Regions from separate parts of the Lysinibacillus sp. JNUCC 51 genome, predicted to be linked through region 1. Evidence: riboswitches for the same ligand, from Rfam matches in the RefSeq annotation. Region 1 holds a riboswitch; each other region holds the start of a gene.
The links. Region 1 has a riboswitch for S-adenosylmethionine ahead of JNUCC51_RS09085 (MetQ/NlpA family ABC transporter substrate-binding protein). Riboswitches for the same ligand answer to the same signal wherever they lie in the genome.
Positions count from the first base shown of each region.

Region 2: it holds a riboswitch for S-adenosylmethionine, as region 1 does, so the genes downstream of both, JNUCC51_RS22380 (Na+/H+ antiporter NhaC family protein) here and JNUCC51_RS09085 (MetQ/NlpA family ABC transporter substrate-binding protein) in region 1, are expected to answer to the same signal.
Region 3: it holds a riboswitch for S-adenosylmethionine, as region 1 does, so the genes downstream of both, JNUCC51_RS16405 (methionine ABC transporter ATP-binding protein) here and JNUCC51_RS09085 (MetQ/NlpA family ABC transporter substrate-binding protein) in region 1, are expected to answer to the same signal.

Region 1 covers NZ_CP065545.1:1,853,724-1,859,662, forward strand. Annotated here, with positions in the region: gene JNUCC51_RS09070 (PhzF family phenazine biosynthesis protein) at 1-517, opposite strand, end outside; gene JNUCC51_RS09075 (pyridoxal phosphate-dependent aminotransferase) at 658-1,836, shown strand; gene JNUCC51_RS09080 (PPC domain-containing DNA-binding protein) at 1,906-2,409, opposite strand; SAM riboswitch class I at 2,530-2,635, shown strand; gene JNUCC51_RS09085 (MetQ/NlpA family ABC transporter substrate-binding protein) at 2,723-3,556, shown strand; gene JNUCC51_RS09090 (methionine ABC transporter ATP-binding protein) at 3,662-4,687, shown strand; gene JNUCC51_RS09095 (methionine ABC transporter permease) at 4,680-5,351, shown strand; gene JNUCC51_RS09100 (enoyl-CoA hydratase/isomerase family protein) at 5,365-5,939, shown strand, end outside.
Region 2 covers NZ_CP065545.1:4,636,031-4,641,969, forward strand. Annotated here, with positions in the region: gene JNUCC51_RS22365 (DMT family transporter) at 1-459, shown strand, start outside; gene JNUCC51_RS22370 (ArsR/SmtB family transcription factor) at 496-1,182, opposite strand; gene JNUCC51_RS22375 (antibiotic biosynthesis monooxygenase family protein) at 1,274-1,585, shown strand; gene JNUCC51_RS22380 (Na+/H+ antiporter NhaC family protein) at 2,252-3,544, opposite strand; SAM riboswitch class I at 3,622-3,728, opposite strand; gene JNUCC51_RS22385 (hypothetical protein) at 3,978-4,325, opposite strand; gene crcB (fluoride efflux transporter CrcB) at 4,356-4,685, opposite strand; gene crcB (fluoride efflux transporter CrcB) at 4,682-5,044, opposite strand.
Region 3 covers NZ_CP065545.1:3,411,651-3,417,589, forward strand. Annotated here, with positions in the region: gene JNUCC51_RS16380 (acyl-CoA dehydrogenase FadE) at 1-255, shown strand, start outside; gene JNUCC51_RS16385 (arsenate reductase family protein) at 1,033-1,389, shown strand; gene gcvH (glycine cleavage system protein GcvH) at 1,651-2,031, shown strand; gene JNUCC51_RS16395 (toprim domain-containing protein) at 2,217-2,558, shown strand; gene JNUCC51_RS16400 (thioredoxin family protein) at 2,575-2,877, shown strand; SAM riboswitch class I at 2,942-3,046, shown strand; gene JNUCC51_RS16405 (methionine ABC transporter ATP-binding protein) at 3,132-4,160, shown strand; gene JNUCC51_RS16410 (methionine ABC transporter permease) at 4,150-4,818, shown strand; gene JNUCC51_RS16415 (MetQ/NlpA family ABC transporter substrate-binding protein) at 4,906-5,754, shown strand.

The sequences.
Region 1 (5,939 bases):
GGAACTGATTCATCGCTTGAAAATCTGCTTTGAAATTTGCAATATACTCTTCGTGACTTAACTCCACGATATAATCCAATTCTGTTTTTCCTACATATGTCGGTTTCAAACCAAGCCATTCTTCAAGCTCCACAGGACATTCAATCTCTTCTAATCGATACTTTTGAATTGTTATTTCAACTAGTTCATTCAACCAAATTGCTTGCAAAGGACCACTTAAAGTTTGGAATGTAATTGAAGAGTTGACGGGTACAATCCCTTGTTTCCAGAGTAAAAAAGCGCTAGCGATTGTTCCATGTCCACAAATTGGTATTTCCTTTGCTGGCGTAAACCATCTAAGAAAAAAATCATTATCCTTCTTTTGGACAAAAGCTGTTGTTGGTACGGGAATCTCCTGAGCAATTTTTTGCATCGTCGACTCAGGTATTGCTGAATCAAGTAAACATACTGCTGCGGGATTTCCCTTGTAAAGCTCTGTAGTAAAAGCATTGACGATAAAATATGAGACTTTGTTCATTTTTCCCACCCCCATATACGTATTTGGTCGCTTATAGTTACCTATAGTTTTCGAAAATGCTCTAGACAATTACTAAAAAAAGTAATATTATGTGCATCATATCTTTAATAATTATTATATTCTGAAAAAGGTGGACATGCATGGAATTCTCAAAAAAACTACAGCAACTCCCAACTCAATTTTTTGCAGCACTTGTGCAAAAAGTAAACGCCGCTCTAGCTGAAGGGCGTGATGTTATTAATCTCGGTCAAGGTAATCCTGACCAACCCACTCCTCCCCACATTATTAAAGCATTACAGGAGGCAGCAGAAGATCCTCAAAATCATAAATACTCTCCATTTCGTGGCATAGCAGAATTACGCCAAGCAGCAGCAAACTTCTACAAACGTGAATACAATGTTGACATTGATCCTGAAACAGAAGTAGCAATTCTCGGTGGTACGAAAATCGGTCTCGTTGAGTTACCTTTAGCCGTTTTAAACCCTGGCGATACAATGCTTTTACCCGATCCTGGATATCCAGATTACTTATCTGGTGTCGTATTAGGCGATGTTAATTTTGAAGTCATGCCACTTTTTGCAGAAAATAATTTCCTGCCTGATTATAATGCTTTATCCGATGAAGTAAAAGAGAAGGCGAAGCTACTTTACTTGAATTACCCGAATAACCCAACTGGTGGTACTGCAACACTTGAATTTTTCGAGGAAACAGTACGCTTTGCAAAAAAGCATAACATTATCGTAGCACACGATTTTGCCTACGGGGCAATTGGTTTTGACGGCAATAAACCTATTAGCTTCCTGCAAGCTGACAGTGCAAAAGATGTCGGTATTGAAATGTATACATTATCCAAAACGTATAATATGGCGGGCTGGCGCATTGGTTTTGCAGTTGGTAACCCTGATATTATTGCAGCCATTAACCTTATTCAAGATCATCTATTTTGTAGTCAGTTCCCTGCAGTGCAACAAGCTGCGGCAGTTGCACTTACTGCTTCTCAAAATTGCGCTGACAAGCTAAGAGCGACTTATGAGAGTCGACGAAACGTCCTTATCGAAGAAGCTCATCGAATTGGTTGGCAAGTAACAGCACCGAGAGGCTCTTTCTTTGCATGGTTACCTGTCCCATTAGGCTTTACGAGTGAACAATTTGCCGATTTATTGCTAGACAAAGCTGATATCGCAGTAGCTGCAGGAAATGGCTTTGGCCAATATGGTGAAGGCTATGTGCGGGTTGGTTTACTTGTTAGCGAAGACCGCTTACGTGAAGCAATCAGCAGAATCGAAAAGTTAAACTTATTTAGCTCATGTGCATTTTAGTCCCTCTACCTAAGTAAGTCCCTATCAAAACTGTCCCCTTTGCGCATATTTGCTTTGGAGACAGTTTTTTCATTTTACTATCTTCCTTGGTTGCTTCAGCCCTTCTTCTAGTGGATAAAATTGGACATGTCTTGTTTCTTCATCAAACTGACGAATATGCTGAATCCCTTGTATTTCTGCTAAAACGACATCAGCTGTAATAACAATATTTCCACCTTTCAACAAATGCCCGCCGGACACTCCACCCCTCTGATCACTCATAGAACCATGAAGATGCGTTTCATATCCTCCATCACGTATACAAACAACACCTGATCCTTGGATAAATTCAAGTGGGCCATCTTTTTCAATTACGTCACTAAAACGCACTTTAATTTTAGAGGATTCATCAGGTACTAAGTAGACAAAGCTACTTTTTTGAAAGCTACCGATACAGCTAACAATTGTTGCTGACTCTATACCATTTTCTTCACAGATAGCCTCGATCCCCTCAATGATATCTGTTCCCATTAGAATACGTGCACTAATTACCTTTCCAAATGAGCCAATCCCATAATTCACTCTAACAGACATTCCCATCCCTCTTTCACACAAAATATTATAATAAAATAAAAAATTTTAAAAATTCGATTGACTTACTATATCCTATAATTTATATTAGTTCTATCGGATTTACAAAAAAATATTATAAATCTCTTATCAAGAGTAGCTGAGGGACTGGCCCTATGAAGCTCGGCAACCTCCTTTTTTTAAGGAAGGTGCTAAATCCTGCAAACGATAATCGTTTGAAAGATAAGAGAGGACAATTTTTCATGAGCCTCTCTTAATTTTTTAAGAGAGTTTTTTTTATTTTAAAACCGATAAAACAACTTTGGAGGTAGGTTTCATGAAAAAGAAAAACAAAATTTTACTAGGTTTAGCGAGTCTCACATTAGTAGCAGCATTAGTAGGCTGTGGTACTAAAGAAGATAGTAAAGAAAGTCAAAGTAAGGCTATTAATGAACATAAAATTGTAGTTGGTGTAACTTCTGGTCCACACGAACAAATTGCAGAGGTTGCTGCAAAGGTTGCCAAAGAAAAAGGCTTAGAGGTAGAACTAAAACCTTTCTCTGATTATGTTTTACCAAATACATCATTAGCTGAGGGTGATCTTGATGCAAATAGCTATCAACACAAGCCATTCCTCGATACATTTAACAAAGATCACAATACAGATTTAGTGCCAGTAGGAAAAACAATTTTAAATCCTATGGGTATATACTCTGAAAAATATAAATCATTCGATGACGTTCCTGATGGTGCAACATTCGGATTACCAAATGATCCAACAAACGGAGCTCGTGCACTATTTGTCCTTCAAGATGCAGGCTATATAAAATTAAAAGATGGTGCAGACTTAACTGCTTCTATTCGTGATGTGGAAGAAAATAAAAAGAACTTAAAATTCATTGAATTAGAGGCTGCACAAATTCCAAAGCAGCTAAGTGAAGTAGATGTAGCAGCCATTAATACTAACTTCGCTCTTGAAGCTGGTATTGATCCTAAAAAAGATTCCATTCTTTTAGAATCTACTGACTCTCCATATGTAAATTACATTGTGGTACGTGCTGAAAACAAGGACGACCCAACGATTAAGAAATTCGTTGAAGCTTATCAATCTGATGAAGTACGCAAATTTATTGAAGAAGAATTCAAAGGTTCTGTAATTCCAAGCTGGTAAGTGACGAGTAAGACCCTTTCATAAAATCAAGAATCTGCGAGACTCCTATGGGAAGGCTAGCAGATTCTTGCTTTATAGATGGGCTTAGAAAGGAGATATCACAGTATGATTCAATTAGAAAACATATCAAAAGAATTTAAAACTAAAAAAGGTATCGTCAAAGCAGTAGATGGTATTAATTTGCATGTCAAAAAAGGTGAAATTCATGGGGTTATTGGCTACAGTGGTGCTGGAAAAAGTACCCTCATTCGCTGTGTCAATTTATTAGAGCGTCCAACTACAGGAAAAGTATTGATTGATAATGTAGATATTACTTCCCTTTCTCTAAACGACCTTCGCAAAACACGTCAAAAAATCGGGATGATCTTCCAACATTTTAACCTTTTAAAAACAGCGACCGTTTACAGCAATATCTCGATACCATTAAAGCTTCTAGGTTATAACGACTCTGAAGTAAAAGAACGTGTTGCAAAATATGCAGAAATTGTTGGCCTAACAGAGAAATTAGATAGCTATCCTAGCCAGCTTTCGGGTGGTCAAAAGCAACGTGTCGCTATTGCACGTGCCCTCGCCCAAGAGCCTGAGATTTTACTCAGTGATGAAGCAACGAGTGCACTCGATCCTGAAACAACTGACGCCATTCTTGAGCTTCTCTTGAAAATTAATCGTGAGCTAGGCATCACTATTTTACTCATTACACACGAAATGAATGTTATTCAAAAAATTTGCGATGATGTTTCCGTTCTTGAATCTGGGGCAGTTGTGGAATACGGCTCTGCGATTGAGCTATTTTCCAAGCCTCAGCATCCAACGACACGAAAATTTTTAAATACCATTTCTCAACGTAATTTATCTCCTTCCCTTATCGAGCAATTAAATGTTTCGGGAAGTGTTATTCGTTTAACATTCCTTGGTGAAAGTACAGGGAAACCATTACTTGCAGAAGTGAGCAAAGTTTATGATGTACAACCAAATATTTTAACAGCCAATATCATTGAATTAAAAAACGGCATTGTCGGTAATATTGTCGTGCATCTACACGGTAAAACCCATATCGTAGAAAAAGCACTTAAGTATTTTAAAGAAAACGGAGTAAGTGTCGAGGAATTAGGAGGCGAATTAAATGAATAGCATTCAAAGCTTCTTTGCAGATTGGTCAGATGTTATTGGGAAATCCATTATCGAAACCTTCCAAATGGTCGGGATTTCATTATTCTTTTCTATTTTAATTGGGATCCCTTTAGGGCTTTTAATCGTTTTAACTCGCCCGGGACAATCCTTTGAAAATAAATTTCTCTATCAATTTTTCAATTTATTTATTAATATTATTCGCTCAGTACCGTTCATTATTTTACTATTTTTCATTTTACCGTTCACGAAGCTAATCGTTGGCACAACTATCGGTGTAAAAGGTGTTATTGTACCGCTTGTTGTTTATACAGCGCCTTATATTGCGCGCCTTATGGAAACCGCACTTTTAGAAGTTGATCCAGGTGTTGTGGAAGCTTATACAGCAATGGGTATTAAACGCCGTCATATTATTTGGAATGTCTTACTACGTGAGGCTCGTCCATCCATTATTTTAGGTTTAACGATTGCTACAATCGGTCTTATAGGAGCAACAGCAATGGCAGGAATGGTTGGTGCTGGTGGTTTAGGTGATCTTGCATACCGTTACGGTCATTTACGCTATGAGGTCGATGTGATGTATGCGACTGTGTTTATCTTAATCATCCTTGTTCAGAGTATTCAATCAATAGGTAATCGCTTTGCAGCGAAACTAAAGAAAGATTAGTAGGAGGATTACGATGACAAATGAAATTTACGTAGAGAAAAATGGCTATATCGCTACCCTAGTGTTAAATCGACCTGAAAAACGCAACTCTTTATCAAGAGCTATGTTTCAAACCATTTTAGATAATCTTGAAGCTTTACGTACAGACTCTTCTATCAAAATCTTAATTGTTCGTGGCGTAAATGAAGTTGCCTTTTCTTCAGGTGCAGATATTAGCGAGTTTTTAGACGTTCGTTATGCAGCCAATCACGCAAAAGCCTATAATGATTTAGCATTAAAAGCCATTGATGCTCTTTATAAATTTCCACACCCTACAATAGCCATGATTCAAGGATTAGCTATTGGTGGTGGCTTAGAGCTAGCCAACGCATGTGATTTCCGACTAGCAACACCTAAGAGTAAGCTTGGCATCACTGCTGCGAACATCGGTATCATCTACAATCTTGAAAGTACAAAGCGTCTAATGAACATCGTAGGTGCTGCGAAGGCAAAGGAAATATTGTATACAGCGAATATATTCACAGCTGAAGAAGGTAAAAATATCGGTTTAATTACTGCCTTACATGAACCAGAGGATATTGAAGACGC
Region 2 (5,939 bases), 2.3 Mb from region 1:
GAAATCGGAATTCTTTTTGGTATTCTGTCAGCTGTTTTTTGGGCAATTGCGACACTACTGGCTAAAAAATGGGGTGTTTTATTTGATACATGGGTGCTATCTGCCTATCAAATGCTTTTTGGTGGTTTATTACTTTTATTGGCAAGTTTCGTGTTAGAACAACCATTTTTTACTGTGTATGTTCATTCAGTTTTCATTTTATTATGGCTTAGCATTTTCTCGTCAATTGTGCAATTTGCCGGCTGGTATTATCTTTTACAAAATAGTGATCCTGGAAAAACGAGTGCCTTTTTGTTTTTAGCTCCTTTTTTCGGCGTGATAACAGGCTGGATATTATTAGATGAACCATTTAAGCCATCGTTAGTCGTAGGAGGGCTGTTTATAATTGTTGGTATTTACTTAGTGAACCGTAATTTTACAACTAACGCTAAAAAAATATCCGCGGAGAGTCGAGTATAGACTATCCGCGGAAAGAAGACAGCGCCCTGTGCCCGATTATATATCTAACTGAAAAACTTCTTTAAAGCCAGTGCTTCCTTTTTCGGTAACTTTAATGGCACGAATAGACGGGACACGAGTCACCCAACCCAAACTTAATAAATGTGCAAGTATCCCTTGACCAAGAGCACCAGCTAGATGATAACGTCGTTCACTCCAATCCAAACATGCAGGGGAAAAAGATCGTCGCTTTCTTTTTAAATCATCTAAATCAAGACCGAAATCTGTAAGAAATTGTGCGCCTTCAGAGGTTATAAGAAACTGTTTTTCTTCTAGTTTTAAATAACCTGCGTTAAGCAATGATTCTGTTAATTGAACACCTAGTTTACCAGCTAAATGGTCATAGCAAGTTCTTGCACCCTGTAATAATTTCATTTGGCTAGATTGTTTTAAAGAGCGTACCTCGGGTGGAGGAGAAATCGCTAAAAAAGATTCTAGTAAATGAGCAATTTCTTCGTCTGCTAATTGAAAATATCGATGACGGCCTTGTTTCTCTACTTTAACAAGTTTACCATCTACTAACTTTGCAAGATGAAAGCTAGCAGTCTGAGGCTTAATAGCTGCCATATAAGCTAATTCACTGGCAGTATGAAAACGACCATCCATCATACTAGCAAGCATCGTAGCCCTAGAAGTTTCTCCAAGAAGCGAAGCGATTTCAGCCATATTTGGATTAATACCCATTCGTCACAACCCTTTCTGCATTTCATATTTCGATTTTCGTATAAGTATTTATCGTTTACAATAATACATAAAAAGGTGGGAGTAAATAGCTATGAAAACATATTATGCCGTAATTTTCACATCACAAAGAACAGACGAGGATGGAGAAGGCTATGCCAAAATGGCAGAAGTAATGGATGAACTAGCACAAAAACAGCCCGGTTTTATCCGTGTAGAAAGCTCCAGAAATGCTGAAGGGAAGGGCATTACTGTATCCTATTGGGAATCACTAGAGGCTATTCATGCGTGGAGAGAAAATTCAAAACATCTAGTTGCACAGCAATTCGGAAAAGAAAAATGGTACATGCAATATAATGTGGAAATTTGTGAAGTTATAAAAGATTATTCTTTTATAAAGAATTGAAAGTATCAATATGATGATTTTTTACCATGGAAAAACGTTAATTACATAAGCGTTTTATGCGATTAAAAACTAATAATATCAAAATCTTATGAACATTATAGTATCATGAAATCATCACTGAACTAATATGGAGAAAAGTTACCTACGATCAATAAAGGCTTATACAAGAATGTCATCTCGTTTTAAATAGTTTATCTATTACTGAATTAGTTATAGTAAAAAGGGCATATAACAATAAAAACATCCAGATAAAGTTCAAATGAAAATCTTCAACTATATAAATTAAGAGTCCAACAATTACTGCGATTATTAAAGATTTATATACTGTGCTCATTCATCAAGACCTACCTTTTCTAAAAGTATTAAATTTTATTACCAATTATTTTACATCAACCCCTTGGAAATTCCGAATATAATTATCAAACAAACAATACGGAACCGTATTCAGCTCATGGAGAAAGAGAGAGGGATTAACCCCTGACCTCTCATACCACTGTAAGTACGGTTCCGTATAGGACGGTTCAAATCAGATAATTAACGTAACGCAGGTGTTCATAACGTTCTTACAGAATTACCCCAAATAAAAAATCCAATCGTTTTGATTAATCTTTTCTCAAAACGATTGGATTATTTTAATGTAATATCAATATTATTTAAGTGATGAAATCAGGCTGTCTTTTTTGCTGGGTATCCGATAAGGATAGCGATGATTCCGCAAATTCCAATAAGGATTGGATAGAAAGAGTATTGTAGCATGCTCACTGGCGATATGCCGGCTACACTTGCGGCTGCCAGGAATTGGGCTCCGTATGGAAGAATGCCTTGGATCGTACAAGAGAAAATATCTAATATACTTGCGGACTTTCTCGGCTCAATCTCATACTGATCAGCAATATTTTTTGCAAGCGGACCAGCAATTAAAATTGCAATCGTATTGTTGGCAGTAGATAAATTAGTTAAGCCCACTAGGCCAGCAATGCCAAATTCAGCACCCTTTTTCGATTTAATTCTTCGTGTCGCAAGGTGAAGTAGAAAGTCAATTCCTCCATTAAACTTAATAACCTCAACCATTCCAGCTATTAATATTGCTAGGAATGCCATTTCATACATGCCTGCCATTCCTTCGCCAATCTTTTGGAAAAGGCTCATTAATTGATAGCTGCCATCCGCTAAACCAACAGCCCCAGCGAGAACAATCCCAGTTGCTAGAACAAGGAAAACATTCATTCCAGCTAACGCTAAAATAATAACCAAAACATAGGGAACAATTTTTATCCAACTATAACTTAAATGCTCAACTTGTCCCGTTTCACCCATTGTGATAACCCCTAAAATAATGCTCGTTACAATAGCGGCCGGCAACACAATCCAAAAATTAACCTTAAATTTATCCTTCATTTGTGCGCCCTGTGAGCGAACGGCAGTAATTGTTGTATCTGAAATAAAAGATAAATTATCACCGAACATCGAACCACCAACAATCGCTGCCATTACTAAAGCCATAGGAAGGTCGATATGCCCGCTAATCCCAACTCCAATTGGCGCTAGTGCAACAATCGTTCCTACCGATGTACCCATTGATAGGGAGATAAAGCAGGCAATAATGAACAAGCCTACGACAAGCAGGTTTGGCGGAACGACCGATAAAGCAAAGTTAACAGTGGAATCCACTGCCCCCATACCTTTCGCTACTTCTGAAAAGGCCCCAGCCAAAAGAAAAATAATAACCATCAGCATGACATTTAAATTTCCTGCGCCTTTGCAAAAAATATCAACCTTTTGCGCAAACGATTCTTTTCGATTCATCGCAAGAGCCACAGCGCCTGAAATGGAAATGGCTACAATGACAGGGAAGGCGTAAAAATCACCTGTAATAACACCTGAACCAATAAATAAAATCAAAAAAACAACAAATGGGATGAGCGCCCATGGATTTTCTTTCTTCATGTCTACCTCCAAAAAATGTCTATTCTTTTTTACGAAAAAAGGCCTCTTCTTGTGATAACAAGAAGAGGCCTTATATTTATAAAACACTCCTCTTATCTATCAAGCCTTTGCCTGCTGGATTTGGCACAGTAACTTATTCATAAGTTCCGCTGCCGAGATTTCATTGGGCCAGTCCCTCCATCTCTCTTGATAAGAAGCAAATATATTATTTTTTTTCACAATAATAAATATTATAATAAAAAACCGATATTTGCAACATATTTTTATTCGAATTTTGTTTTAAAGCTATATTCAGAAAAATTTATTGAGGAAAATTGAACATGTAACAAGGGTCAGAGGAAATGTAATTTTTAGTACGGTTGTGAAAACTTAATATAACAATTGAAGGGGGATTTAAAAGAAGTGTTGCAACTTAAAAGGAGGCGCCCTTTAAAATGGAGAGCGCCTAAAACATTTGTGGTAAAAATTCGTTCATAAAGCGTTGATTTTTACGCAGCCATATTTTTAAAATCATACGATGCGTTAGAAGTCGTTGTCTTTTATGTGGTCTAGACTTTGCCTCTATCAAACTTTGTAGTAGAATACATGTTTCTGTTGCGAATGCTTGTGGGTCAACGAGGACATCAAGTTTATAATCAATTAACTGAGCTGCTTGAACCTTTGCAAGCAATTGTGCAAAACGTGTATTCATTTCTGGAAAGTTTTCTTCTAGTTCTAGGTTGATTAAAGTATTTAGTGTTTGTTCAATTTCAGCTTCGAGCGCTTTTAATTGTTCGATGGAAGGCTGTGTCAAAAAATCACCTCTAGTTTCTCATAAATGCTGCTACACAAGGAAAAAGCCAAGTGCTGCGAAAAGTAAACCGAATAAAACTGTAGTGCATATATAAATAATCGCTTGTCTCCATTTTTTTTGCTCTAATAGTTGCAAACATTCAAAACCAAATGTTGAAAAGGTCGTATAGGCTCCTAAAAATCCAAGCCCTATAAAATGCCAAATCCAATCACTTGGATGTAATGCAAATAGAAAGCCAAGGGCAAAAGAACCTGTTATATTAATAAAAAATGTTGCCCATGGGTATGTATGGACAATCAATTTTCCAAGATAAAATCTTGTTAGTGCACCCAAAAATCCACCGATACCAATAATTATCATACGATGCGCCCCTTTGCAAGCTTAAATCCTAGCCAAGCACAAGCTAAACCGCCAAATACACTCACTAAAATATAAAGAACGGCTTGTAGCCATTTACTATCCTGTAAAAGTAATAGCGTTTCTAATGAGAATGTCGAAAAGGTTGTAAAGGCACCAAAAAAGCCAGTACCAATTCCTAAAATAATAGGAGTACGCTTTGTAAACGTTGTAAATAGCCATGCTAAACAAAAGCAACCAATTAAGTTTATGCAAAGTGTTGCAAATGGAAAACCACCGTTATTTGAAAGTGCTAGACCAAGGCTATATCGACAAATGGCTCCCAAAAATCCGCCAATTCCAACAGCTAAAAATGATTTCAAAGTAAAGACTCCTTATTAAATTTCTATATTAAAAAGTGTATCATGAGATACCCACTTTAGATATATTTCTATAGTTATATGGATTCAAATATATCAAAGAGAGATCAAATTTAAAATGACATGATTTTTTTATTATATTTTACTCCGTTTTACCAGCCTTGATTCAAATGTTTTCTTCTAAAATACTATTTTAGTAAACTATCGATTTAGAAAAATATATTTCTTATATTTCCTGTCAAATTACTTCGTAGTTAATGTCCCTATATCATCTCTTAATATGTATATATCTAACAAGGAGGAGAAGCTCTTTAGTAATCAAACACTATTACACCGTTGACTGAAAATCTGATAACGGTTAATCCGTTATGCGGAAAGCCCGTTAACGGAAAAACTGCCACTACTAATTCATAAATTACTAAATAATAATTATTATTGTTATAGGGCTGGGGCCTTAGAAAGCACACAGTAAAATTCAAAACAGTAAACGACGTTTCAACTTATATTCAACTTGCTAAGGACGGAGATTGTGGCATTGGCATATTACTAGTACACCGATAGTTGTTATAGTGAGCAAAAATCTCTATATTTGCTATTCGCGAGAGGAAAGTCTAGTTAGATAACAGGTTGCTGCTTGGATAACTCCCTTTTTTTGGCTAGCGACGGTTAGCGGTTCTTTGTTTTTTTGTGAAGTGGACGATAAATTTAAGTTAGGTGATAAATTTAGAAGCTGGTTGATAAATTTAGAAAGTTGGTTGATAAATTTAGAAAGTTGGTTGATAAATTAAAAAAGTTAGTTGATAAATTAAAAAAGTTGAGCAATAAATTGAAGTTAGGCGACAAATCAGAGATTTGTTCCGATAAATCTCAAGATTGTTCCGATAAATCGATTTGGACC
Region 3 (5,939 bases), 1.6 Mb from region 1:
GAAAAAGCAATCGCTCGTGACGGTGCTGAAAAAGCTCATCAAAAATTACTATACACTCAAATCTTCTGCCAAGAAGCGTTTGCAGAAATCGAAAAAGAAGCAAAAGATACGATTCTTGCTTCAGCAGACGGCGACGCTGCACGCATGACATTGTCTGCGCTACGTAAGTTAACTCGCAACAACCCATACAACTTAATCGCGAAGAAACGCGAAGCTTCTGTTAAATTAATTGAAGCAGAAAAATTTGTAGTTTAATATTGCAGACTAACCTAGCTATCCGAATAGAAGAGATAGCTAGGTTTTTTTGTTGGAAATAAAAGTATAGATCTTGCAAAATGAGGGGGTGATTTCCGTTCCAGGCTGGGGCTTTTGTCGCTGACGCTTCGCTTTCGCGCAGAGCAAAGTTTTCTAGGGGGGTACGAAGAGCCGCTTGGGGCAACAGGTGTTTTTTGCGCGAAAGCGAAGTGCTAACGTAGCGACAGGGGGCCATTCTGTGCGAATGCGTAGTGCAACGAAGCGACAGCAACAGCAGGATGTTGGTTTCGAAGGCGTTATCACAGGACGTGATGGTTTTAGCCAACACTTTTAAGTTTTATCTACCAACTTTTAAAATTTATCTACCAACTTTTACGTTTTATCGACCAACTTTTGAAATTTATCGACCAACTTTCACGATTTATCACCCAACTTATGAATTTTATCGACATTCACCTGCAAAAGAGCAAAAAAAGATTCATACACAAACTGTGTGTGAATCCTTTGTCGCGCAGTCTTCTCCATTCAACTAATACGCAAAGTAAGCAACCTCTGACATTTGTTTTATAGTAAAAGGGTTTCGTCTACACGAAGCGAAGCGGAGGAAGCGGCTAAACGCTAGCCCACAGGAAAGCGCCCAGCGTGGAACGAAATCAACCCCACATTTTAATATGATGAGTTTCATTTTGGCTCGTAACAGTTATGATGGTATACTACAGAAAATGAGGGATACACTGAAAATGTAGTTCCTAAAAATGATAGTAGAGGAGCCTATAAATGACGATTCAACTAATTCAATATCCGAAATGTACTACTTGTAAAAAAGCTCAGAAATGGCTAAATGATAATGGGGTATCATACGAAGAGGTACACATTGTCGAACAACCACCTACAAAGGACGAATTATCAAACTTATGGCAAGCTAGTGGACAACCTTTAAAGAAATTTTTTAATACTTCTGGTATGAAATATCGTGAGCTTGGCTTGAAAGATAAGCTCGCTGAAATGACTGAAGAGGAGCAGCTTGAACTGCTTGCATCAGATGGTATGTTGATTAAACGTCCGATTGTAACCGATGGAAAAAAAGTTACTTTAGGGTTTAAAGAATCAGATTTTGAGCAAGCTTGGAAATAACCACTTTTAACTTGTTTAAGCAGTCTCCCACCTCTATAGTTGGTGAGATGAATACGGTTATAAGTCACTTTTCAAACAACCGCTGAAAGAAGTTAAAGCCTCCGGCGGATGTCACGGAATCGGAAAGAGTTCTTTGTGCAAAAACAAAGCCGAATCCAAACACAATTATGCCGAGATATAATTGATTCTTGCTTGTTTTTATGCAAGAAGTATGGCACACTGAAAGTGAATATATTACATATTTATGGAGGGGTTTTTTGCATGAGCACACCTAAAGACTTACGTTACTCTGAAGAGCACGAATGGGTAAAAGTAGAAGATGGTAAAGTACGTATCGGTATTTCTCATTTCGCACAAGCTGAACTTGGAGATATCGTTTTCGTTGAACTTCCACAAGTTGGAGACGAAATCAAAACTGATGATCCATTCGGTAGCGTAGAATCTGTAAAAACAGTTTCTGAATTATATGCACCAATCTCAGGTACAGTAGTTGAAGTAAATGCAGATTTAGAAGATAGCCCAGAATTCGTTAATGAATCACCATATGAAAAAGCATGGATGATCGTTGTAGAGCCTGCTGATGCATCAGAAGTTGAAAAACTTATGACAGCTGAGCAATACGAAGAAATGATTGCTGAATAAGACAAGCCAATAATAGAAAAACGTCGGAAACTACCGACGTTTTTTATTATCTTCATTCATTCTTCCACTATAGTTGGTGAAGTAAATGCAAGTATATTCCCTTATCAGTAGGTGTCTAACTGTATCAACGACAAAGTTTATTGATATAATGAATATAAGGGATATGTCTAAATGGGGGTGGCGTGATGTTCGAGGGAAAATGCTTAATTGTTGAAGGCCGATCGGATAAACTTCAAATTGAACCTATTTTAAATGAAGACGTAAAAATACTTTGTACAAATGGAACAATTGGTGTGCATCAATTAGAAGAGCTACTCGATCCGTATGAGGGTTGCGAGCTTTATACATTTTTTGATGCAGATACATCGGGAAATAAGCTACGGGCATTAATGGACAGACATTATCCAGAGGCTGAGCATTTACGTACGATGCCAACATATAAGGAAGTTGAGACAACTCCGAGGAAAGTATTAGCGGCGATATTGCTTCGTGCGCATTTCTCAATCCATAATGAATATATTTTGTAAGGTTGCGTGAAAAAAGATGGAAGAATGGTCAAAAGAGCAGTGGAACGCGGTTATCCAGTCAGGTGAAAAGGCTGCTTTTTATTTATATACACCAATGTGTGGAACGTGTGCAGTTGCATCGAAAATGATGATGGTTGTTGAACAATTGCTGCCACAGCTTCAGGTCGGAAAAGCGAATATTAATTTTATAGAGCAAATAGCTTATGATAATAAAATCGAAAGTGTACCATGTTTACTCGTATGTGAAGGCGGAGAAGTAACAGAAAAGGTTTATGCCTTTCAATCCGTACCATATTTATACGAATTATTAAAAAACTAATTGACTGAATATTAATCGCGTGGTAAAGTAACAAATATATTAAAAAAACAATAAATATATCGAACTCTTATAAAGAGCGGCGGAGGGAAGTGCCCTATGAAGCCCGGCAACCATCACAATCGTGAAAAGGTGCCAAATCACCCAAAGATTTATCTTTGAAAGATGAGAGAACGGTCTAACGTATAAGCTACGTGACCCCTTCTACTTATCTATTAAGTGAAGGGGTTTTTTATATGAGAAAAGGAGAATTCGCTATGATCAATCTTCAAAATATTACGAAGAAATACAAAACCGCGAATGGCGAATTAATAGCAGTCAAAGACGTCAACCTTTCCATTAATAAAGGAGAAATTTTTGGCATTATTGGCTATAGTGGCGCTGGTAAAAGTACAATGATTCGCTTGTTAAACGGTTTAGAAAAACCTACTTCTGGTACGGTGACTGTTAACAATCAGGAATTTTCATCCATAAAGGGGCAGAAGCTCAGAGATGCTAGACAAAAGGTCAGTATGATTTTCCAACATTTCAATTTACTTTGGTCTAGAACTGTTGCGGAAAACATCGCTTTCCCACTAGAAATCGCAGGTGTTCCAAAGGCAAAACGTGAAGCACGTGTGAAAGAATTGATTACACTAGTTGGTTTGGAAGGGCGCGATAAAGCATATCCATCACAACTATCAGGGGGACAAAAGCAACGGGTAGGTATCGCTCGTGCACTTGCTAATAATCCAGAGGTATTGTTATGTGATGAGGCCACATCCGCACTCGATCCAGAGACAACGGATGCTATCCTTGATCTACTTGTCGATATTAACGAACGATTAGGTCTAACGATTGTGTTAATCACACATGAAATGCATGTTATTCGTAAAATTTGTCATCGTGTAGCGGTTATGGAAGCTGGAGAAATTGTAGAACGTGGTGAAGTATTACAAGTATTCCAAGCTCCACAAGCAGCCATTACGAAAAAATTCGTTTCTCAAATTACAGATACGAAGGAAACTCAGGAAACTGTGGCACAAATTAAAGCAAATTATCCTGAGGGACAACTTGTTAAGCTAATCTTTGTAGGAGAAAAAACAGAGCAGCCTGTCATTTCACATCTTGTGAAACAGTTTGATGTAGAAGTAAGTATTGTACATGGAAATATTTCGCAAACGAAAAATGGAGCGTACGGTACACTTATTGTGCAAATTGATGGCTCAGAGGCCAATGTTGCTGCTGCACTTAGCTACTTAAATACAGTCGAAGTACAAACGGAGGTGATTGCAAATGCTAACTAGTCTTTTTCCGAATGTCGACTGGGAAAAAATGTGGGACGCTACGTATGAAACATTGTACATGACAACAATTTCTACGGTCATCACATTTATACTTGGATTAGTGATTGGAATCTTATTATTTTTATCAAGTCCCAACCAACTATGGGCCAATAAAATTGTGAACTTTTTAACAGGATCAATCGTTAACATTTTCCGTTCGATTCCATTTATCGTTTTGATTATCTTATTAATTCCATTTACGAAATTTTTACTCGGCACGATTCGTGGCGCAGACGCGGCTTTACCAGCATTAATTATTGGAGCTGCACCATTCTATGCGCGAATGGTATTAATTGCTTTACGTGAAATTGATAAAGGTGTTATTGAAGCAGCTCGTTCAATGGGTGCCAAAACGTCAACAATTATTTGGAAAGTATTAATTCCGGAATCTTTACCAGCGCTTATTTCTGGTCTTACTGTAACGGCTGTAGCACTTGTTGGCTATACTGCAATGGCAGGTATTATCGGTGCAGGGGGTCTAGGAAACTTAGCATTCTTAGATGGTTTCCAACGTAATCGCACAGATGTAACATTAATGGCGACTATATTAATCTTAATAGTAGTATTTATTATTCAATGGATTGGCGACTTAATTACAGCCAAAACAGATAAACGCTAAAAATTGTAGTGAAGGAGCTTGCTCACAAAAAAGAGGTTATCTCGGTTTTATACCGCTAACATATAAGAAAAAAGGGAGAGTAATAAAATGAAGAAGTTATTAACAGGATTATTGTTATCTGTATTAGTACTAGCTCTAGCTGCTTGTGGTGCTGGTAAAAAAGAAGAGAAAAGCTCATCATCTGATGCTGGTGAAAGCAAAGAAAATGTAACATTAACAGTAGGTGCTTCTAATACACCACATGCTGTTATTTTGGAAAAAGCAAAACCAATTTTAGCTAAAGAAGGTATCGATCTTAAAATTGAAACATATCAAGACTATGTATTACCAAACCAACATTTAGATTCTGGTGAACTTGATGCGAACTACTTCCAACACCTACCTTTCTTAGAGCTTAGCATGAAAGAAAATGGTTATGACTTTGTAAATGCTGGTGCTATTCATATTGAACCAATCGGTATTTACTCTAAAAAATATAAATCTCTTGAGGATCTTCCAAAGGGTGCAACAATTTTACTTTCTAGCTCAGTTGCAGACCACGGTCGTATGCTTTCATTGTTAGAAGCTAAGGGCTTAATTAAATTAAAAGATGGTGTTGATAAAACAGCAGCAGAAATAAAAGATATTGCAGAAAACCCTAAAAACTTAAAATTCGATGCAAATACAGCGCCTGAAATGCTTGTACAAATGTACGAAAATAATGAAGGTGATGCAGTTCTAATCAACTCGAACTTTGCAATCGATAACGGCTTAAATCCATTGAAAGATGCAATTTCTCTTGAAGATAAAGAATCTCCTTATGTAAATATTGTCGCTGTACGTGCTGGTGATGAAACAAAACCAGAAATTAAAAAATTAGTAGAAGTATTAAAATCTAAAGAGATCCAGGACTTCATTGTTGAAGAGTGGAAAGGCTCAGTTGTACCAGTTAAATAATTAATATTTATCAAAAAGGGTATGTAAGTATGACAGCTTACATATCCTTTTTGTTTGTCGACTAAAGAATAATTGCGTATCGATTAACAAAGGTTGATGTTCAATCCGAGTTGGAGCTTGGGTGGCTCTTGGCTTCAATCTCCTCGTCAATCTCCGGGACAAATCAACAGTTTCTCATCAGGATG